Regions from separate parts of the Planococcus sp. 1R117A genome, predicted to be linked through region 3. Evidence: riboswitches for the same ligand, from Rfam matches in the RefSeq annotation. Region 3 holds a riboswitch; each other region holds the start of a gene.
What was found. Region 3 has a riboswitch for S-adenosylmethionine ahead of ACSFXN_RS02225 (O-acetylhomoserine aminocarboxypropyltransferase/cysteine synthase family protein). Riboswitches for the same ligand answer to the same signal wherever they lie in the genome.
Positions count from the first base shown of each region.

Region 1 (7,729 bases), on a different contig from region 3:
TGGTTTAGTTGGTATAAAAAATTACTACTACCATGTGTTTTTGAGAAGAAAGAGCGGAAGGCGGCGACTCCAGCGGGAACAGCACGAGCTGAAGACACTGGACTGAGCGCAGCGAGGGAAGCGGCTGAGGCCGTGCCCGCGGAAAGCGTCCGCCTGAAGCGATTTTTCTCACTCTCTAAATTCAATCAACAAATTTACACAAGAAAACCATAAACCAGGAGGAATAAAAAATGGCAGAATCTAAGACTTTAATCAAAGGCGGCAGTTTCTTAATTGAAGAAGCCGATTTATCCCGCGTATTTACACCGGAAGACTTTACGGAAGAGCAAAAAATGATCGCTAAAACGACGGAGGATTTTGTAAATACAGAAGTAATGCCTGTAGTGGAGAAATTGGAAAACCATGAGTTTGAGCATTCTGTGCGGCTATTGAAAACGGCTGGAGAAATCGGCCTTCTCGGTGCCGATGTACCGGAGCAATACGGCGGCCTTGGCCTCGATAAAATCGCTTCCGCTTTAATTGCAGAAAAAATGTCGAAAGCGGGCGGTTTCTCGATTACACACGGCGCCCATGTGGGCATCGGCTCTTTGCCAATTGTGCTTTTCGGCAATGAAGAACAAAAGCAGAAATACTTGCCGCGTTTGGCAACTGGCGAACTGATTGCCGCGTATGCCCTTACAGAGCCAAGCTCCGGATCAGACGCACTGGGTGCAAAAACAGTGGCTAAGTTAAATGAAGCCGGTACGCATTACGTATTAAATGGCGAAAAACAATGGATTACAAATGCGGGATTTGCGGATGTGTTCATTGTTTATGCAAAAATTGACGGCGAGAAATTTTCAGCCTTTATTGTGGAACGTGCTTATGACGGTGTTTCTGTTGGACCGGAAGAAAAGAAGATGGGCATTAAATCCTCTTCCACGCGCACATTAGTCCTGCAGGATGCGGAAGTCCCTGTAGAAAACTTATTAGGCGAAGCAGGGCGCGGCCACATTATCGCATTTAACATTTTGAACATCGGCCGATACAAACTGGGGGTCGGCACAGTCGGCGGTTCAAAACGTGCGATGGAAATCACGATTCCTTACACGAATCAGCGCCAGCAGTTTAAAACACCCATTTCTTCCTTCAATTTGACGCGTGAAAAACTGGCGACAATGGCTTCTCAATTGTATGCACTGGAAAGTTCGGTATACCGCACAGTTGGTCTATTTGAAGACCGCATGAGCGGCTTTACAGAAGAAGAGCATGCCAACGGGAAATTAGTGGCGGATGCAATTGCAGAATTTGCAGTGGAATGTTCGATGAATAAATTCTTTGGTACAGAAACGCTGGATTATATTGTTGATGAAGGCGTTCAGCTGCACGGCGGATATGGATTCATGCAAGAGTATGAAATCGAGCGCGCTTACCGTGATTCCCGCATCAACCGGATTTTTGAAGGAACAAATGAAATCAACCGTTTGCTGGTACCAGGTACATTGCTGCGCAAAGCGATGAAAGGCGAGCTTCCTTTATTGCAGCACGCACAGCAATTGCAAGAGGAATTGCTCATGATGATGCCGGAAGAAATTGGCACAGAAGCGTTGGCACAGGAAAAATACTTGGTGAAAAACGCCAAGAAAATCGCCTTGCTTGCAGCTGGCCTTGCGGCGCAGACGTATGGTGCAAAGATCGAACAAGAACAGGAAGTGCTTGTTAACATCGCGGATATCGTCTCAAACGTCTTTGCGATGGAATCTGCAGTGCTCCGCACGGAAAAAGCGATTGCAGCATCCGGAGAAGAAAAAGCCCAGCAAAAATTGTTGTATACGCAAATATATTGCCAAGAAGCCTTTGACAAAATTGAGAAAGACGCAAAAGAGACATTGCTTGCGGCTGTGGAAGGCGACAATCAGCGCATGATGCTTTCTGCACTGCGTAAACTGACTCGTTCAACTCCGTATAACGTGATTGCGAAAAAGCGGGAAGCAGCTGTTAAATTAGTGGAAACAGAGAAATATGTAGTCTAAGCTTTCTTTGAAAACGCAGCCTTCGGGCTGCGTTTTTTTACATCGACCAGGCGTGCTAATTTTGGTAAGCTTGGTTAAAAGGAGGTTTTAGAATGATTACCTATTATGCATATCCGAAATGTACAACATGCCGCAAAGCAAAAAAATGGCTTGACCAAAATAACATTGAATACAATGAAATTAACATTGCTGAAATACCCCCGTCTGACAGCGAACTTCGTGAAATTTATGAGAACAGCGGACTTGAATTGAAGAAGTTCTTTAATACAAGCGGCCTGAAGTACCGGGAACTCGGATTGAAAGACAAATTGAAAGAAATGCCTGAAGATCAGCAACTAAAGCTGCTGTCTTCAGACGGAATGCTGATTAAACGCCCATTGGCTTGGGATGGAAAAAAAGCGACACTTGGTTTTAAAGAAGAAGAGTTTGAAAATACCTGGAAGAGAGAGCAGTGAAATCTTGTATTTCCCCAGGCTTTATGTCAAACTGAGAAATGAGTACACTACATAATTTGGAGGGTTTCCGATGAGCACACCACAAGAACTTCGTTATTCTAAAGAGCATGAATGGGTTAAAGTTGAAGGCGGTACAGCACGCATTGGCATCACACATTTTGCACAAGCTGAACTTGGCGATATCGTTTTCGTAGAATTGCCGCAAGTTGGCGATGAAATAAAAAGAAATGAGCCATTTGGCAGCGTAGAATCAGTTAAAACTGTTTCAGAGCTTTATGCGCCTATTAGCGGGCGTGTAATTGAAGTCAACACTGAGCTTGAAGACAGTCCTGAATTTGTAAACGAATCTCCGTATGAAAATGCGTGGATGGTGGTAATCGAATCTCCAGAAGAAGCTGAGATCAGCGAATTGATGTCAGCTGAACAATATCAGGAAATGATCAACGAGTAATATCTTAAAAAGCGCCTATTACTTGGCGCTTTTTTTGCTAGCCGGGAACTATATGAAATAAGCATCTATAGGCTGAACCAATACGGAGCAGCCTTTACACCTAATCTTTCATCATATATCAGCGAGGTGTTGACTTATGGATAAAGTAATTGTGGTTGAAGGGCTAACGGATAAAACACGAATAGCGCCGCTCATTGCAGAACCCGTGACGATTGTTTGCACAAATGGTACAGTTAGTGCATCGAGGCTTGAAGAATTATTGCTGCCTTATGAAGGTTTAGATATCATCATATTGGTGGATGCGGATAAATCAGGTGAACGGCTGCGGAAACTTGTTAAACGCGAATTCCCTGAAGCCCGGCATTTTTATATCAATCGCAGTTACAAGGAAGTGGCAGCGACGCCGATCCGGATCTTGCTCGATGTGCTGATTTCAGCAAATGTTCAAGTCAATAAGTTATTAACTGAGGGATGAAATCGATGAAAGAATGGACACATAAAGAATGGCTGAAAGAAAAGAACACTAGCTCTGCCGCGGCTTATTATTTGTATACGCCGATGTGCGGTACATGCCAAGTTGCTTCTAAAATGATGGATGTCGTAAAAGAGTTGTTCCCGGATTTGCCGATGGGCAAAGCGAATTTGAATTATGTTCAAGAAATCGCCGAATTGTACAAGGTGGAAAGTGTGCCTTGCCTGCTCATTACAGAAAACGGGCAGCTGAAAGAAAAGATTTACGCATTCCAGTCTGTGCCTTACCTATACGGAAAATTGAAATCTGTTGACGAAAAATGTCGAGCATGGTAAATTGAATTTCTGAACAATAATTTCATATCGTAACTCTTATTTAGAGTGGTGGAGGGAAGTGCCCTATGAAGCCCGGCAACCGTCATGAAAATGAAATGGTGCCAAATCACACAAAGCAAAAGCTTTGGGAGATGAGAGAGCGGTTTTCGTGTTTTCACGGTTACCCTTCTGCTCAGTTCTGCGCGGAAGGGTTTTTTATTTTGGATTAGGAGTTGTAAAAGGATGATTGAATTAAAAGAACTGTCGAAGGTTTTCGACACGGGAAAAGGCACTTTAACAGCTGTCGACCATGTCGATCTGTCGATTTCGTCCGGTGAAATTTTTGGCATTATCGGCTATAGTGGGGCAGGAAAAAGTACATTGATCCGTTTATTGAACGGATTGGAAAAGCCTACTTCGGGGACGGTAACAATAAACGGCCAAAATATCTCGGCAAGTAAAGGACCAGAGCTGCGGAAGGCGCGCCAGAAAGTCAGTATGATTTTCCAGCATTTTAACCTTCTGTGGTCACGTACAGTAAAAGAAAACATCGAATTTCCGCTTGAAATCGCAGGTGTTCCAAAAAACAAGCGCGACGCCCGCGTTCAGGAATTGGTGGAATTGGTTGGGCTTACCGGTAGAGAACATGCTTATCCGTCTCAGCTGTCGGGTGGCCAGAAACAGCGTGTCGGCATTGCCCGTGCGCTGGCTAATGAACCTGAAGTGCTCCTATGTGATGAAGCTACTTCAGCACTCGATCCGCAGACAACCGATTCGATTCTGGAACTCTTAGTCGATATCAATAAGCGTCTTGGGCTTACGATTGTTCTCATTACCCATGAGATGCATGTTATTCGGAAGATTTGCCATCGTGTCGCTGTTATGGAAGGCGGCCGCGTCGTTGAACTGGGAGACGTATTGAATGTCTTCCAGGCACCAAAACAGCCAATTACGAAGCGTTTTGTCGCTCAAGTCACCGATACGGAAGATTCTCACGAAACGATTAAACATCTGCGGGAACTTTATCCGACAGGCGAATTGGTGAAATTGGTTTTTGTCGGTGAACAGACAGAACAGCCTATTTTGACTAAGCTGATCCGGAAATACCCTGTAGAGATTAATATTGTGCAAGGAAATATATCGCACACGCAGCGAGGAGCTTATGGAACATTGGTTTTACAAATGAAAGGTTCGCAGCAGCAGATATCCGAAGCTCTCGCATTCTTGAATGCTGAGAGTGTCCAGACGGAGGTGATGGCAAATGATTGAGTCATTATTTCCGAATGTCGATTGGGACAGCATGTGGGAAGCGACGCTCGAAACATTATATATGACAGCCATGTCGACATTCTTCACTTTTGTCATCGGATTGGTTCTGGGAATCGTCTTATTTTTGACGGCACCGAAACAATTATGGGCTAACAGTGTGGTGAATTGGCTGACTGGAGCATTCGTCAACATTTTCCGTTCGATTCCGTTTATCATTTTAATCATTTTGCTGATTCCGTTTACGAAATTTCTCATCGGCACGATTCGAGGGCCGAATGCTGCATTGCCTGCTTTGATCATTGGAGCGGCGCCATTTTATGCGCGCATGGTATTGATCGCGCTGAAGGAAATTGATAAAGGAGTCATCGAGGCTGCGCGTTCTATGGGCGCAACAACTTGGACGATTATCCGTAAAGTGCTGCTGCCGGAGTCCAAACCGGCATTAATTTCAGGTATCACAGTTACAGCGATTGCATTGGTTGGATATACTGCCATGGCCGGAATTATCGGTGCTGGAGGTCTAGGAACACTTGCGTTCTTGGACGGTTTCCAAAGAAGCCGGGAAGATGTTACGCTAATGGCAACTATTTTGATTTTGATCATCGTTTTCGCAATCCAGTTTATTGGTGACCGAATGACTACCAAATCTGATAAACGCTAACAGCTAAACTATAAAAAACATAGAAAAAGGGGACCAGTTACATGAAAAAATTACTAGCAGGATCATTATTGACAGCACTTGTACTTGCAGGCTGCGGTGGCGGCAACGGCGGAGCAAGTGAAGAAGAGACAAGCACATTAAAAGTGGGTGCTTCAAACGTACCGCACGCAATTATTTTGGAACAGGCAAAGCCGCTCCTTGAAGAGCAAGGAATTGAATTAGAGATTGAGACATACCAGGATTACATTTTGCCGAACCAAGATTTAGAAGCTGGAGAAATTGATGCCAACTATTTCCAGCACGTTCCGTATTTGGAGTCACAAAAGAAAGAATTTGGCTATGATTTTGAAAATGCAGGCGGAATCCACATCGAGCCGATCGGTGTTTATTCTCAGAAATATGCTTCATTGGAAGAGCTTCCTGAAGGGGCAACAATTTTAATGAGCAACTCAGTAGCCGACCATGGCCGTATTTTATCGATGCTTGAAGCTCAAGGCTTGATTAAATTGGCAGACGACATAGACAAAACGACTGCTGAAGTGAAGGATATTGTGGAAAACCCGAAAAATCTTGAGTTTGATGCGAACTATGAAGCAGCATTGATGGTTCAATTATATGAAGCAGGCGAAGGCGATGCTTTGTTGATCAACTCAAACTATGCAATCGATGCAGGATTGAGTCCATTGGAAGATTCCATCGCACTTGAAAGTTCAGAATCTCCATACGTCAATATCATCGCAGTCAATAAAGGCGATGAAGACAGCGAAAATATCAAAGCATTAGTTGAAACCTTGAAATCACAGGAAATCCAAGACTTCATCTTAGAAGAATGGGGCGGGGCAGTAGTACCTGTCAAATAATAATGATATAGCTGAATACACGTCATAAAACTGGATGTAGACTCGATTTTTTGAGTCGGCATCCAGTTTTTTTATTTTAGATAATAATTTTAATATTTCGCGTATTGTAGAATCTATTCTAATTACTAGACCAATATGATACTTTTGTATAATAATAAAATACAGTTGTTCATCTAGGGAGGACACATCATGAAAATTAAATTCGGTCTTTTACCGAGGATTATTGTCGCTATCGCTTTAGGTGTATTAATCGGTTCTTTTGCGCCAGAGTGGATGGCACGGATCTTTGCCACTTTTACATCAATCTTTGGGAACTTTCTTAACTTTGTTGTACCTCTAATCATTCTTGGTTTTATCGCACCCGGCATCGCCCAGCTCGGGAAAGGTTCTGGGAAATTGCTCGGACTTGCTACATTTTTCGCTTATGCCTCTACGATCGTAGCAGGAATTCTTGCGTTTTTTGCTGCAACTACTATTCTTCCGAACTTTATGAAAGCTGGTTCGATGAGCGGCATTGAAGATCCGGAAAATGCTTTGGCAACATCATTCATCGTTTTGGAGATGCCACCTGTATTCGGCGTAATGTCAGCATTGATTTTGGCATTTCTGCTTGGCATCGGAATGGCTTCGACCGGAAGCAAAACCATGGTTTCGTTTTTCGATGAGTTCCAAAAGATTATTGAAAAAACAATCACATATATCATCATCCCGTTATTGCCATTCCATATTTTTGGCATTTTCGCCAATATGGCATATGGCGGAGCGGTCGCGAAAATCCTGGCACTTTTTGCAGTGGTTTTCGTAATGATTCTTATCCTGCATTGGATTATGCTGCTGCTTCAATACACTGCAGCTGGTACCTTGAACAAAAAAAATCCGCTTTATTTATTGAAAACAATGCTGCCTGCTTATTTCACAGCGCTTGGCACACAGTCGTCGGCAGCAACGATTCCTGTTACAGTTCGACAGGCTCGTAAAACAGGTGCAAATGAAAAAGTAGTGGATTTTGCGGTTCCGTTATTTGCAACCATCCATTTATCAGGAAGTACAATTACAATTGTTTCATGTTCAATTGGCGTCATGCTATTGACTGGCGGTATGCCTTCTTTCGGCAGTTACTTACCGTTCATCTTTATGCTTGGCGTAACAATGATTGCCGCACCTGGTGTACCGGGCGGAGCTGTTATGGCATCAATCGGTTTACTGGAAGTTATGCTTGGTTTCGATTCCACAAT
Region 1 is NZ_JBPRLO010000006.1:51,316-59,044, reverse strand. It holds gene ACSFXN_RS16620 (acyl-CoA dehydrogenase family protein) at 231-2,012, shown strand; gene ACSFXN_RS16615 (arsenate reductase family protein) at 2,105-2,467, shown strand; gene gcvH (glycine cleavage system protein GcvH) at 2,538-2,918, shown strand; gene ACSFXN_RS16605 (toprim domain-containing protein) at 3,055-3,393, shown strand; gene ACSFXN_RS16600 (thioredoxin family protein) at 3,399-3,725, shown strand; SAM riboswitch class I at 3,759-3,863, shown strand; gene ACSFXN_RS16595 (methionine ABC transporter ATP-binding protein) at 3,948-4,973, shown strand; gene ACSFXN_RS16590 (methionine ABC transporter permease) at 4,966-5,634, shown strand; gene ACSFXN_RS16585 (MetQ/NlpA family ABC transporter substrate-binding protein) at 5,676-6,494, shown strand; gene ACSFXN_RS16580 (dicarboxylate/amino acid:cation symporter) at 6,684-7,729, shown strand, end outside.
Region 1: linked by a shared signal. The riboswitch ahead of ACSFXN_RS16595 (methionine ABC transporter ATP-binding protein) and the one ahead of ACSFXN_RS02225 (O-acetylhomoserine aminocarboxypropyltransferase/cysteine synthase family protein) in region 3 are both predicted to bind S-adenosylmethionine.

Region 2 (7,729 bases), on a different contig from region 3:
AATCGTCGGCAAAGTCCTGATATCATACCGCAGATCATGGATGTACTTGATTTCATTTTGTTCCAGCGAAATAACACCTTCGCCTAAAAAGCCAATAGGAGAATAGCGGCAAAGATAGACATCCAAAACAGGAAAGGCTTCAGAGAAAGCCTCTAGTATTTCAATAATCAGCTTCTCATGAGAAGCTATCCTTTTTATTGTTTCCAACCGGTCATAAATGGTAGGCATCTGCATCGAATTCCACTTCCTTTTGAGGTAGGTAGTCCATACTAAATGGGGAATATACTAAATACTACGAATATTATAACATTAAATTATGTAAGCGCTGATATTTTTAGTTCTTATGTGCTGTATCTAATTGCTTATAATTAAATTTTTTAATAAAAAGGAGAGAAACGATGAAAGCATTAGTAATCGAAGATGTCCAAAAAGCAGTAATCCAAGAAGTCCCGGTTCCTGTGATCGAAAAAGATGGTCTCATCATTAAAACGATGGCCAATGGTGTTTGCCGGAGCGACTGGCATGTTTGGGTCGGAGATCATGGGATTGTCCAGCCTATTATCGGCCACGAGTTTTGTGGAATTGTTGAAGAAGTGGGCAGCGATATTAAAAACTTTAAACGCGGTGACCGTGTAATTGTTCCGTTTTCAGGAAGTGATGGTACCTGCCCACATTGTATAGCGGGAAACACACAGCTATGTGACTCGTTTATCGTTCCAGGCACAGCTTATCAAGGCGGTTACGGGGAATACGTAGCCGTGCCAAAAGGCGACCGCAATGCCATTTCTCTGCCAGACAATTTGAGTTTTTCTGATGCAGCTGCGTTGGGCTGCCGTTTTATGACTGCCTATCACGGCGTTGTAGATCGTGTGAATGTGATGCCAGGAGAAAAAGTCGTGGTCTATGGCTGTGGCGGAATCGGGTTATCCGCTATCCATATCGCTTCTTCTATGGGCGCGTTCGTTATCGGAGTCGATATCAATGACTCCAATCTGGCGTTGGCTAAGAAATTGGGTGCTGACTTTGTCATCAACAGCAAAGACAATGATCCTGTTGAAGCTGTGCAAGAAATCACAAAAGGCGGCGCAGATGTTTCCGTAGACGCCCTTGGAATCACAGAAACTTGTGTACCGGCCATCAATAGCTTGAAAAAAGGTGGACGTCATTTACAAATCGGCGTGACCTCTAAGAAAGAGGCCGGATTCATCTCCATTCCGGTCGATCACATGGTCCTTACTGAGAAATCATTTATCACCACTCTTGGGATTCCTGCTTTCCGCTTCACTTCTCTTTTAGAGCAAGTCGCTCTTGGAAAATTGCAGCCTGGCAAAATGGTGACGCGCGAAATCGGATTATCTGAAGTTGAAGGCATTTTCGAAGATATGTCTAATTTTGCTACTACGGGAACTTTTGTGGTAACCGATTATCATGCATAAACAAAAATAACCGGAGTGCAGCTGATTTACAGCTGCACTCCGGCTTTTTGCGCTTCCCGATAAATAATGGGAATATGAGGCGATGCCTTATTCGATTGGAATCCGGTAACCTTTGTCTTTTCGTGCCTGCTCATTGGACTTAGGCACTTGAAGCATCAATACCCCTTTTTCAAATGAGCCTATAATTTGTTTTTCATCAATTTCACCAATATAGAAGCTGCGCTTGAATGAACCGTAAGAACGTTCTTTGCGTACGAAGCGTCCTTCTTCATCATTAGACTCCCAGCTTTGGTTTCTTTCACCGCGGATTTCCAAATAGCCGTCTTTGTACTCCACTTCGACTTCTTCTTTTGAGAATCCAGGAAGATCGACCATAAATTCATAGCCATCTTTCTTCTCTCTTATATCAACTTGAGGGTAGGTATTTTCCCCAAAAAACTTATTAAAGAAGTCAGATTCCAATCCGCTTCCAAAGAGGCTTGGGAATAGGTCAGTTTGTTTTCTTGGAAACAAAGTGCTCATTGTGATCTTCTCCTTTTTAAAGTATTTTTGGTTAATGCCAGCTTTTCAAAAGTCACAAGATCCTAATCACTTTTTTAGAAGCAACCGGTTTTCCTATGGCCACCCTTCTACAACTCGGGCTTGCCATGCGATGACTTTCAACGCCCACATTTTCTTCTTACCCCTTTCTTTTAATTCTGGTCTTTCTACTTAAAATTATATTCAAAACTGTTCGGCTGTCAACAGATTCACATTGCATAAAACCGTTGGTACAACTGGATTTCCAAACTTCCCCCTTTCTTAAATCACTTTTTTTCCCAAGAATTTTTCTTGTTTTTCACCTTCTTGATAAACGTTTGCCGAGTCCTGTTTAATGGATGCATAGTGAAGAGAAAAATGAATTTATTAAACCAGAAGCGGATTTAAAGTTGAGAAAATCATTCTGTCAGAATATTATGTTGACGATTAAATGCAATGGTGGTAAAGTTTTCTACATAGTTTAATAGTAATTCGTTCTTATCATGAGAGGTGGAGGGATTGGCCCTGCGAAACCTCGGCAGCGGGCTCAAAATTGAGCACTGTGCCAAATCCAACAAGCATGAGCTTGAGAGATAAGAAGAGCTGGATATTCAATGTGATTTCGCATGTCAGCCTCTTCTTATGGAAGAGGCTTTTTGTTTGCCTTCATGCGAGAGCAATTCTATTAACTTTAAACCAAGTAAACTTATAGAAAAGGAAGGTGTAACAGAATGAAAAATTCAAAAAGCTTTTTATTATTGTTTGTCGTAGCCGTAATCGGTTTGTTATTGGCGGCATGCGGCAGCGAAAAATCCACTAGTGAAGCAACCGCTTCAACAGAAGGCAAAGAACAAAATTCCTGGGAACGCATCCAGGAATCCGGAAAAATCGTCGTTGGAACCGAAGGTCTTTATTATCCTATTACATACCATGACGAAACAACGAAAGAATTGACCGGTTATGATGTGGAAGTAGCCCGTGCTTTAGGCGAGAAACTTGGGCTGGAAGTCGAGTTTAAAGAAATGGAATTTGATGGCTTGCTTCCGGCACTCCGCAACGGCCAGATCGATATAGCAGCAAACGATTTCTCTGTCACAGATGAGCGCAAAGAAAAATTTGATTTCACCATCCCGATCAAGCATTCTTATGGTTCTGCCATTGTGCGTGAAAGCGATAACTCAGGCATAGAATCTGTAGAAGATTTAAAAGGTAAAAAAGTTGGCGGTTCCGCGACAAGCAATTACTCGAAGTTCGCACAGGAACAAGGAGCCGAAGTAATTGTCTATACAGGTTCTGATACAGTCCTTCCGGAAATCGTCAATGGCCGCGTTGATGCCACGCTGAATGACTACCTCGTATTGATGCGTTCGCTTGAGCAATACGACAAACCAGGTTTAAAGCTTGCTGAAGAAGTAAAATTCTCTTTCAGCAGCAGCGCAATCGTATTGCCTAAAGACAGCCCGGAGCTGAAAGAAAAAATTGATGGTGCTCTTGAAGAATTGCTGGCTGATGGCACAATCAAGGAAATTTCAAACAAATTCCTGGGTGCTGATGTAACACAGCCTCTTGAGAAAGAATAAAAACCTTGAGGAATCCCCGGATTCCTCCTCTATACATAATGAGTAAAGGAGTCTTCCGATGACCGACTTTAAATGGGAATATCTATTCAATGTAGAAATTGCGCTCGACTCCCTCCCCTTCATTTTAGAGGGGGCCTGGCAAACCATTTTAATCGCACTAGTCAGTATGTTTTTCGCCTTAGTTCTGGGTTTGTTTGTTGCCCTCGCCCGCATGAACCGGTTTAAACTGATTTCAGTGCCTGCCCGACTGTTTATTTCCTTTATGCGGGGTACACCGCTGTTGGTCATGCTGTTTATCCTGTACTTCGGCTTTCCAATGGTGGGCATCGAGATGGCGCCATTAACTGCAGCCATCATTGGCATCAGCATCCATTTTTCTGCCTACACAGCTGAAATTATCCGTTCCGCCATTTCCTCTGTAGCGAAAGGACAATGGGAAGCTGCGGAAACACTTCGGATGAGCTATTGGCAAACCATGACCCGCATCATCTTGCCGCAAGCGACACGCATTGCCTTACCGCCTTTATCGAGCACTTTTATGGATATCATCAAAGGAACTTCCCTTGCTATGGTCATCACGGTTTCAGAAATGTTTTACCGGGCAAAAGTGGTGGTTGGCCAAACCTATGAAAGTTTGACTTTGTATATTCTGGTAGCGCTTATTTACTGGGCAATTTGTGCACTGGTCACGCTGCTGCAGGATTATCTTGAGAAGAAAGCCAACCGCTATGTTGCAGCTTGATTGGAGGTACGGAATATGATTAAAGTGGAAAACCTAAGTAAGAAATTTAAAGATGTGGAAGTATTGAAGTCCATCTCGTTTGAAATTGAAAAAGGGGAAGTCGTCAGTATTATCGGTCCTTCAGGCTCTGGAAAAACCACCTTGCTGCGCTGCCTTAATTTACTGGAAACCCCTTCTGCCGGATCGCTGCAAATCAACAATGTACACGTGGCGTTCAATGGAAAGAATCCGACCAAAAAGCAGAAAATCGACATCCGCCAATATTCCGGCATGGTGTTTCAGCATTTTCACTTATTCCCGCATAAAACGGTGATTGAAAACATCATTGAAGCACCGCTCGTCGTACAAAAAAGAAACAAGCAGGAAGTCGTCTTTGAAGCGGAAGGACTGCTGCAGAAAGTTGGCTTACTGGATCATAAAAACCAGTATCCCGAACAATTGTCTGGTGGACAAAAGCAGCGGGCAGCCATCGCACGCATCCTTGCCTTAAAACCTGATCTGCTGTTGTTCGATGAACCGACTTCTGCGCTTGATCCTGAACTCGTTGGAGAAGTACTGACAGTCATTAAAGAACTGGCATCGGAAGGACAGACAATGGTCCTCGTTACGCATGAAATGGACTTTGCCCGTGAAGTGTCCGACCGTGTTGTATTTATCGCCGATGGCCATATCGTCGAGCAAGGAAAACCGGAAGACATCTTCACCTATCCGACTGAAGAACGTACGCAGAAATTCCTGCAAAAGGTTTTACTGCGGAGAGCATAAGAAAAGCGTACCGGGTAACCTCAAAGGTTATCTGATACGCTTTTTAATATTTATCTCCGGTATTCTCGATGTAAGTTTCTTCGCCAGTCTTACGGTCTTTAATGATTTTATCACTTTGCGGAACATCTTCCCTTCCTTCGTCAGGTGCATTTTGAAAATGGCCTTCCAAATTGACTTTCTTGCTCTCGTCTTTCTCTAAAGCATCTTTTGCTTTCTCGGCAATTTTATCCATCGCGGATTTATTGTTTGAAGTGTTTCCTTCTGAAGAGTTTGATTTCACAGCAGATCCCTCCATCGTAAGTCTATATTTTGAAAAATTCCAGAGACCTCTACCCTGTCAAGGTAGCGCTCTTTCGCTTATGCCGACCTCACTCGAATTGTATCCTTATTCTTTTCTATACCCTTCTCTCCAAATAAAAAACGGCCTTGTTATTTCATTTTCTTTTATATAATAAAGCAGCTCTTAATAGAGAATTCATCATCATGGTTTCGAGTTAAAAGCAAAAAAGGCATTTCCAATCACCTTTGAGGTAACGGGAAACGCCTTTTTCTTTTTCTTTATTAAGCTGTATGGCTGGATTCGTGTTTGCTTTGCTGTGCTTTTGAAAGGATGCCATCAACTGCCAGCATTCTGCTGCCGTTCACTGCAAGGAAAATAGCGATTGCCATGAAAGCGATGTCCAATTCATATCCTGCTCCCACACCGTCGCCTAAAAAGCCAGCTGGCAATTTCGCAGTGAAAATTGCACCAAGCATTACTATCGCCAATAACGCCGATACGATTCGTGTACCTAATCCAATAATTAACGCGAATCCGCCTACCATTTCAATTAGAGCCACTACATACGCTAAAGATCCCGGGATGCCGATACTGTCAAACCAGCCTGCCGTGTTGCCGATGCCTCCCTGAAATTTCACCAATCCGTGGATAAAGAAACTGATTCCCAATACTACACGCAACAATACTGTACTTGCTTCTGCTTTATTTGTCATTGTTATTTCCTCCTAAAAATCTGTTTTCTTTTTTTGGTCATGCCAGTGAATCCAGCAGCCATTTTTCAAAATCCTTGTAATTCTGAAGTGATACTGTATGCGGTACCGGATAGTTCTTGAATGTCACATTCGCCCCCAAGCCTTGGAAATAATCCCGGCTTGCTTGTCCCCATTCAAAGGGCAAGGCCTGATCTTGTTCGCCGTGTGAGATGAACAGCGAAAGTCCTTCCATTGAACTTTGCTGGAATTCGATTTTTACGAATTCCGGGATATAGCCGCTCAAAGCGACAATGCCCTTGATGCGCTTTCCTAATGCCAGCCCGGCTGCCATCGAAAGAATTGCCCCTTGGCTAAATCCAAGCAAGTAAATCTGGCTTGCATCCAATGGATATTCGCCTTCAGCCCAGCCGATAAAATCTTTGACTTTATCAACCGCTGCCTCAAACACTTCCTGATGAGGTTTCCCATATCGCTCAATCGTGAAAAAGGCATAACCTGGAGGCCGTTCGAGCGGTCCGCGAATACTGAAAATATAAAAATGCTCTTCCAGTCCGTTAACCAAATTCAGCATGTCCTTTTCATTGCTGCCCATGCCATGCATGACAAAAAGTGCTGGATAAGTTTTGCCAGGATCTGCGTTACGTGGCTTTTGCAATTCGTAAACTAAAGGCGCGCTCATTCTGCTCATCCTCCCTGTGATTATTTTTTCTGGGTGTGAATTGAAAAACTATTAAAAGAATAAAATATTCTTATCAAGAAACATCCATACAGAAAAAATGGCCTCTTCAGCTCAAATTTGTTTCCTAATAAGAATCTTTATTTTCTATAAGATAACAAGGTTTCACTGGAATGTCAACCATTTGTTTGCTAAAATAAAACTAAGTTTCTTATGAAGCAACTAATGAGGTGAAAAAAATGGATATCGGATCAAAAATCCGGAGCATACGTAACCGGAAAAAAATAACTATTGCCCAACTGTGTGAAGAAACAGGTTTGTCAAAAGGCTTTGTCAGCAATATTGAAAATAATAATAGTTCCCCGTCCATCAGCACGCTGCAAACCATCTCCAATTACCTGGAGGTGCCGCTGCCTTATTTACTGCTGGAAAAACAAGAGCATATGCGAGTGGTCAGGAAAGATAAACGGAGCTACTCCACATACAATAACTTGAAAGTGGAGCATTTATCATCGATCGGCGGATTGCGGATGATGATTGTTGAATTTCCTCCCGGCACATCTACTGGAGAAAGCAATGCACACGAAGGAGTAGAATCCCATCTGGTTCTGGAAGGTAAAATCCTTGCTGAACAAGGCGAAGATTCCATCATTGCCGAAGCAGGGGATTCATTCAGCTGGAATGCCTGCGTTCCGCATTTCGTCAAAAATATCGGCGAGGGAAAAGCGGTAGTCCAGGTTTCCGTTTACTCAGACACGGAACTCACAGAAATTTATTGAGTTTCTTCTTTCCATGTACCAAATAAAAGCGTTTCTCAACCTTCTTAAAGGCATGAGAAACGCTTTTTCTTATCTTCTATTTTACTTCATTGAATTCAACGAATTACACAATTATACTTTCTTTAACAGTTCATTTACTGAATGGAGGAATACCTGATGGCAGAAAAGATGATTCACAGCGATGGCATAGAATTATTCTCGGAAAGCTTTGGCAATCCAACTGACCCGCCCCTTCTTTT
Region 2 is NZ_JBPRLO010000005.1:220,140-227,868, reverse strand. It holds gene ACSFXN_RS15745 (LuxR C-terminal-related transcriptional regulator) at 1-234, opposite strand, end outside; gene ACSFXN_RS15740 (zinc-binding dehydrogenase) at 399-1,436, shown strand; gene ACSFXN_RS15735 (Hsp20/alpha crystallin family protein) at 1,524-1,958, opposite strand; SAM riboswitch class I at 2,451-2,555, shown strand; gene ACSFXN_RS15730 (transporter substrate-binding domain-containing protein) at 2,687-3,535, shown strand; gene ACSFXN_RS15725 (amino acid ABC transporter permease) at 3,594-4,277, shown strand; gene ACSFXN_RS15720 (amino acid ABC transporter ATP-binding protein) at 4,293-5,042, shown strand; gene ACSFXN_RS15715 (hypothetical protein) at 5,086-5,322, opposite strand; gene ACSFXN_RS15710 (DoxX family protein) at 5,604-6,035, opposite strand; gene ACSFXN_RS15705 (alpha/beta hydrolase) at 6,073-6,714, opposite strand; gene ACSFXN_RS15700 (helix-turn-helix domain-containing protein) at 6,951-7,490, shown strand; gene ACSFXN_RS15695 (alpha/beta fold hydrolase) at 7,647-7,729, shown strand, end outside.
Region 2: linked by a shared signal. The riboswitch ahead of ACSFXN_RS15730 (transporter substrate-binding domain-containing protein) and the one ahead of ACSFXN_RS02225 (O-acetylhomoserine aminocarboxypropyltransferase/cysteine synthase family protein) in region 3 are both predicted to bind S-adenosylmethionine.

Region 3 (7,729 bases):
ATAATTGGGAACCGTCTGTACCACCTCTGACAGGCACGATGTTCGGTTCAATCTCAAGTGTCTTCATAGCTGTTTCGGCTGCATCGACAATTTCCATTGCTGGTTCAATTTTCTCACGCATATTGTAATATTGATCTTCAATCTCAAGTTTAATGGCTTCATTGCCATACTGCTCTTGCAGCTTAGCGGCCACGTTTTTCATATGGCTCTTTTTCGCTTCGAAAGCCTCTTTGTCAAAATCGCGAATGATATAGGAGAGAACCGCTTGATCAACATTTCCATTAAAACTGTTCAAGTGGATAAACCCTTCGTAGCCTTCGGTCAATTCAGGTACCTCATTTTTCGGCATTTCTTCCTGGAAGCGGATAGCGACCGTTTGGGCATTGATCATTTTATCTTTGGCTGAACCGGGATGAACGCTTTTCCCTTGGACCGTCAGTTTGGCAGCAGCTGCGTTAAAGCTTTCATACTGCAGTTCGCCAAGAGGCCCGCCGTCCATTGTATAAGCAAAGTCAGCTGCGAAACGCTCTACATCAAACTTATGTGGTCCGAGGCCAATTTCTTCGTCTGGTGTAAAAGCTACACGGATTTTTCCATGCTTAATTTCAGGATGTTGAACCAAGTATTCCATGGCGGTCATAATTTCGGCAACACCCGCTTTATTGTCGGCACCAAGCAAAGTGGTGCCGTCAGTAGTAATCAAAGTATGGCCAACATAATTCTTCAAGTCAGGAAAGTCGGCGACTGCCATAGTAACGGAAGAACTCAATTGAATGTCGCTGCCATCGTAATTGTCGATGCGCTGCGGATTGACGTTTTTTCCTGTGAAATCCGTAGCGGTGTCGACATGCGCCAGAAAGCCGACAACGGGAATTTCTTTTTCTGTGTTGGCAGGCAAGGTGCCGAACAAATAACCGAACTCGTCCATGCTGACATCTTCCAAACCGATTTCCTTCATTTCGTTTTCGAGTTCATGCAACAAATCCCATTGCCCCGGCGTAGAAGGTGTTTCAGTGCTCTCAGCATCCGATTGTGTATCAATTTTTGCATAGCGGACAAGGCGCTCAATCAGCTTTTCAAACATATACAGTTCCCCCTAAGTATGTAATCACTTTATTTTAGCATGAAAATAGGGAATTTTGGCAATACGCCCAAATGCTGCGCATTCGGCTCGGAGGAAAAATGAAATACGACCAGCAACGGATAAAATACGAACAGTAGCAGACGAAATACGACCAGCAAAGATAAAAATACGACCAGCAAGACAAAAAATACGATTCTAGACAATAAAAAAGACAGCGGATCCGCTGCCTATGCCGGCTTCTTAAGCAGAGCCGGCAGGTTTTTTCCGGAAAACAGAAGAAACTTTGTTTTCTGTTCCGTTTTTAATGCGCGTGATGTTCTCGAGATGCTTCCAGACTGCCATAGCAAACAAAGCGAAGGCGGTGACTAAAGGCCATATGCCTTCGGCCGGCCAAAAGGCAATGGCAAAAAACATGCCATATAATACGAGAACCCCGACCACTAAATAGCCGGTAGCCAGTGCTGCCAGCACCAGCAGCAGACCGCCGGCAAGGCCAAGCTTCCAATCAAGGGCCAGCATGGCGCCGATAACTGAAGCTGTTCCTTTTCCGCCATCAAAGTTCATATAGAACGGGAAGTTATGGCCGAAAACGACAGCGGCCGCTGCGAGAAATAGCAGCATCCAAACCATTTCATCCGGCAGAGAAGCGCCGCTTAGCAAAAAGCGGAATCCCATAACAACAGCTGCTCCTTTAAAAATATCAAGAACAGCAACAAGCGCCCCGTATTTCCAGCCGAGAACAATAGCTGCGTTTGAAGCCCCTGAATTTTTGACGCCTTTATTTTTGACGTTTACGCCGGACAGCAGCTGGGCAATAACAGAACCATGAAGACAACCGATAAAATAACCTGAAAAGAGTGCAAGTGCAATCCATAGAATCATTATTGTTCACCTCTATACAGTAAACGTATTCAATAAGTCATAGGTTTCAAAATCTTTTGAAAAAATGCGCTTGACAAATTTCTCTGTTTTATTCTATACTACTCAACATGATGGAAAACTAAATCTGAATACTCTTATCAAGAGAGGCGGAGGGAATAGGCCCTATGATGCCCGGCAACCAACAAGCAATGCTTGGAAAGGTGCTAAGTCCTACAGATCCGGCAAGACGGGATCTGGCAGATGAGAGGAGGCAATCCGTATATCACGGCCCTCTTCTTAATTGAAGGGGGCTTTTTTCTGTTCCTCCTCAACCATGGTTTCCATCAAAAAAACCTTAGGAGGAAAACAAAATGACAAACTTTAAACCAGAAACGCTTTTATTGCACGGAGGACAACAACCGGATCCAGTTACTGGAGCAAGAGGTGTAGCCATCCATAAAACGACTTCTTATGTGTTTAAAAATACGGAGCACGCCCAAAATCTATTCGGTTTAAAAGAAACAGGAAATATTTATTCACGCATTATGAACCCGACGGTTGATGTTTTCGAACAGCGCGTGGCGCTTCTTGAAGGCGGAACAGCTGCTGTAGCCTTGGCTTCAGGAATGGCAGCTATTGCATTTTCTGTTTTGAACGTAGCAGAAGCGGGCGATGAAATTGTTGCGGACGCCAATTTATACGGAGGTACATACAGTCTCTTCGCCAACACATTGCCGCGGTATGGCATCAACGTCAAATTTGTTGACGGTACAAATCCTGAAAACTTCCGTGAAGCCATTACTGATAAGACAAAAGCGATTTTTGGAGAAATTATTGGAAATCCAAGTTTGAATGTTCTGGATGTAGAAGCAGTGGCCGCAATTGCCCACGAAAATCAGATTCCTTTATTGATCGATAACACATTCGCATCGCCATATGGCAGCAATCCAATTGAGTTTGGTGCTGACGTCGTTATCCATTCTGCAACAAAATGGATTGGCGGACACGGAACAACTATCGGAGGGGTTGTTGTAGATGGCGGTAAATTCAACTGGAATAATCCAAAGTTCCCGAGCTATACACAACCGGATGAAAGCTACCATGGAATCCGCTACGGCATCGATGTGGAAGGTGCGTCTTTCGCGACGAAACTGCGCGTTCAATTGTTGCGTGATTTCGGTCCATCACTCAGCGCCGAAAGTGCCCATGCCTTTTTACAGGGATTGGAAACCTTGCACTTGCGCATTCCACGCCACAACAGCAATGCCCGTATTGTAGCGGAATACTTAAAAGCTCATCCTCAAGTCGAATGGGTCAATTACATTGGATTTGAAGACCACCCATCTCATCAATTGGCACAAAAGTACTTAAAAGACGGATACGGTTCAATTGTCAATTTTGGTGTCAAAGGCGGACGGGAAGCAGGGCGCAAAGTGATTGACAGCGTTGTGTTATGGTCTCATGTGGCAAATGTTGGAGATGCGAAATCGCTGATTATTCACCCGGCTTCGACAACGCATCAGCAATTGAAGAAAGAAGAACTGGAATCATCAGGTGTTACGGAAGAATTGATCCGTTTATCGATAGGGTTGGAAAATCCAGAAGACTTAATCGCCGACCTTGAACAAGCAATTCAGGCAGCGGTACTCGAGAACGTATAGGAGGGAACGGAAATGACGACAGTATCCATAGGAACACTTCCCCTGGAGTCGACGGAAGTCTTGCATAACGTAGAACTTGCCTACGAACGGTGCGGCAAAAAAGATGCTCCTGTGATTCTCGTCTGCCATGCTTTAACAGGCGATCAATTTGCAGTCGGCAATGCTGAAAATCCGGGCTGGTGGTCAGGATTGATCGGACCAGGGAAAGCCGTGGATACAAACGTTTTTCAAGTCATTACATTTAATGTGTTGGGTGGCTGCAATGGATCAACCGGTCCATTGTCCCTCAATCCGGAAACGGGTCAGCCATACCGGGCTTCGTTTCCAAATCTTACAATCCGCGATATGGTCCGGGCGGAGCATGCGGCGTTAAAGGAATTGGGTATCTCTCATTTGACCGCGGTCCTAGGAGGATCGCTGGGAGGGATGAAAGCACTTGAATGGGGGCATTTGTACCCGGATTTTGTTGATGCCATTCTTCCGCTTGCTGTGACCCCTGCTTACAGTGATTATGGTGTGGCTTTCAATTGGATTGGCATTCAGGCAATAGAAAATGATGCGCTCTTTAAAGATGGAAATTATACGGATTCCTCCGAGCTGAAAGGCTTTGAATTGGCGCGCATGGCCGCCATGGTCACTTACCGGAGCGGCAATCTATTCGATCAGCGGTTCCGCCGCTGTTCCAATGACAGCCGTTTTGAAGTGGAGTCCTATCTCGATTATCAAGGGAAAAAATTGGCCAGGCGTTTTGATGCCAATAGCTACTTGACCTTACTGAAAGCGATGAATACCCATGATGTATCTAAAGAAAGAATAGAAGTAGAAATCTTTTCCTTGTCATTTACAAAAGATTTGCTGTACCCAAGCGAGCAATTGATTCCTTGGCTTCAAGGCTTGCCGAATGCATCCTGGGAAATCATTGAAACGAATTTCGGGCATGATGGCTTCCTTGTTGAATTTGAGAAATGGAGTGGCCATATCCGAAAGAAATTGAATAATTTAGTAGTTCCCCAACTCATGCGATAAGCATGAGTTTTTTTATTTTCTCATGAAATTGGAAAGCCTTCAGACCTATGTAATTCTCTCTATTTAAACAATATTGAAATCAAGATTTTAAATTTTGAAAATAATCAAAAATGAATAAAAAGAACCGATTGGAAAGAATGAAGGATGATAAATTGGTTTCAATAAATACCTATTTAAGGTTATTAAGTCCTAGAATTACCGTATGAAGAATAGGTTTTATTTGAAAAAAAGCGTATAAGGTATTTAGGCTCAAGAGACTTTAGAATTACTAAATCTCATTTTATTTGCTGTATTATTTTGACAAGTCTTTTAAAATAATGGTAAGCATAAGTAGGGAATTTCAATATGAATAAAAAGTGAACTAAATTCTTCTCTTATTAAGAACCAAAATTTTTATGCATCATCATCAGTTTTTTATTTCTCTACTATAAAAGCAGAAAAGAATTAATAGGCTTATGCCGAGGGAGTGCCAACATGATCGAGTCTAAGAGAAAAGCAATTATCTTTTTCCTGCTTGCTGCAATTTTAGCAGGAACAGCCGGGTTTTTAACTTTGCAAAAAGTTAAAGCGCTGAACAATGACCTGGGGACCATGGTGAACGTTTATGCAGCAAGCGGAGACATTGCCTCACGGAGTGTGATAACGCCAAAAGACATTACCGTGGAAGAAATCCCTAAAAAGTTCGTAACGGAAGAGCATATTGTCAATACGGATGATTTAGAAAACAAAGTATCAGTAATACCTTTGTCTGCTGGTGATTTAATAACAAAAAATATGTTGAAACAAGCTTCAGCCGTTATGGAAGAAAACAACCGTCTCATTACTTTGATGGCTTCCGAACGAGTGTTTTTTGATGAACAGCTTGAAGCATTGGACCGCGTGGATATTATTGTTTCCTTGAAGGACAAAGATGAAAATAAAACCGAGATTTTCATGAAAGACGTGAAAGTTGCCAGAGTGGCAAACGACAATAAAAAGTTTGGAGGAGTGCAAGTAGAAGTAGCACTCGATCAAGCTCCAAAATTAATACATATGCAAAATTACGCAGACAGTGTGCGAATCATAAAAGCAAATGTCGGCAATGGAAAAGCTGCTGCCCCGCAAGTAAAGAAACAAAAACCTAAAGCTGAAGAAAAACCTAAAGCCAAAGAAAAATCTAAAGCTGAAGAAAAGCCTAAAGCTGCAGAAAAAAAGGAAGCAGATAAGAAAGAATAGGATGGCGCCGTTGAAACGCCTACAGAGAGCTGAGGGAACTTAAAATGAAACAATCCAATTTACTGATAGTAGGACAACAAAACGAGCTGTTTGCATCGCTTACTAGGCAATTTGGAGAAGAGTTTGACTATACCTGGTTAGACCCGAGCCACTTAAGATCCGAATTGAAAAACGTCGAACCCTCGATGGTTCTTCAACTTCATGACCCCGGCCATGATTTGGAAACGCATGCTTATTTACAGCAAGAACTGAACAATGTCCCAGTGGTATTCGTACACGAAAGCCATGATTTTCAGTTGTTCCGTGATTTAGTCAGAGCAGGAGCAATTGATTATTTTGTTATCCCGGAAGACTTGAATGGATTGGAAAACCAAATTTCCATCATGCTGGCCCGTTTGCAAACAACGCCTGAAAAAGAAAAGCAACTGAGCTTTAGAAGAGGCAGCGGCCAAGTCTTCGCTTTCTACAGCGGCAAAGGCGGAAGCGGAAAAACTTTATTAAGCACAGCTTTTGCCCAGACTTTGAAGTTCGAATCCACTGCTCAAGTACTATACATAGATCTCAACTTGCAATATGGCGGCGGAGAATCTTATTTGGGAGTCGAAACAACCCGCAATATTTTGGATCTGGAGCCGGTTATTAAAGAAATGACTGAGCAGCATTTACGCAATGTCACTGAAAAAGAACCTTTGTCAAAAATGGAACTTCTCATCAGTCCATGCGATGCGGAACTTGCCGAATACATAACAGAAGATTTTGTCACCAGGCTTTTACGAGTTTGCCGAAGAGCATACGATTTTATCATTGTTGATTTGCCAGTCAATATGGATGAACGGACATATACGGCACTCATCGAAGCGGATCGCATTTATTACACCACTTTGCTCGACACTCCATCCATCCGGGTTTTTAAACATACAGAAGAATTGTTTCAGAAGTTAGGCATTCCTACCACTGACCGACTGGAATTGGTAGTGAACGAGGTAGGAAGAGAAAATGAGTTAAGCAAAAAAGATATTGAGCGGTTTATCGAGTATCCGGTTGCTGCTGAAATCAGACGTGATATAAAAGGAGTGCAAGCAGCCATTAACAAAGGAGAGACCCTCCGCAAAATGCCAAAAGAGAAAAAACTGACCCCGGCCGCTAAAGACATAAGGAAATGGGTCGTTTCAATGTTAAAATAATCGTTTTTTTAGGAAGGAAGGAAAGCGATGTCGCTCTTTCAAAGAAAAAGAACCGAATCGGCAGCAGCGGTCAGCGACACTATTTCAACGCAGACTTCACAATTTTTAACTCCATTTTTGGAGGAGCTGCTGGAACATTATAAAAACCGGCTGCTGGCCGAAACCAATTTGGAACCTCTTATTGCAGCTGAAGAAATTGATCGACGCATCTCGATTGAACGGTTGATCAGCCAATTTATGCTTGAGGAAAAAGTGGTTATTTCCAAAATGGACAGAGAGACGCTGCTGACTCGCCTAATTGATGAAACAGTCGGTTTTGGACCGATTGAGCAATTATTAAAAGATCCTTCGATTACAGAGATTCTGGTGAATGGACCGAAAGAGATTCATATTGAGCGGAACGGACGGCTGGAAGCTTCACATGTAACTTTTAAAAACGAAGAGCATGTCCGCCACATTGTGGATCGGGTCATTGCGCCTCTTGGGCGGCGAATTGATGAAAGTTCGCCAATGGTCGATGCAAGGCTTCCGGATGGCAGCCGGGTCAATGCAGTCATTCCGCCAATCAGTTTGAATGGAACGCTTTTGTCCATTCGGAAATTCCGAAAAGAACCTTTCGAAATGGAAGATTTGCTGCGGCTAGCTTCTTTAGATGAGCGCATGGCAGAGTTTCTTCAAGCGCTTGTGAAAGCAAAACT
Region 3 is NZ_JBPRLO010000001.1:498,441-506,169, reverse strand. It holds gene pepT (peptidase T) at 1-1,084, opposite strand, end outside; gene ACSFXN_RS02230 (glycerol-3-phosphate acyltransferase) at 1,325-1,966, opposite strand; SAM riboswitch class I at 2,098-2,213, shown strand; gene ACSFXN_RS02225 (O-acetylhomoserine aminocarboxypropyltransferase/cysteine synthase family protein) at 2,317-3,606, shown strand; gene metX (homoserine O-acetyltransferase MetX) at 3,619-4,632, shown strand; gene ACSFXN_RS02215 (SAF domain-containing protein) at 5,107-5,847, shown strand; gene ACSFXN_RS02210 (AAA family ATPase) at 5,892-7,031, shown strand; gene ACSFXN_RS02205 (CpaF family protein) at 7,059-7,729, shown strand, end outside.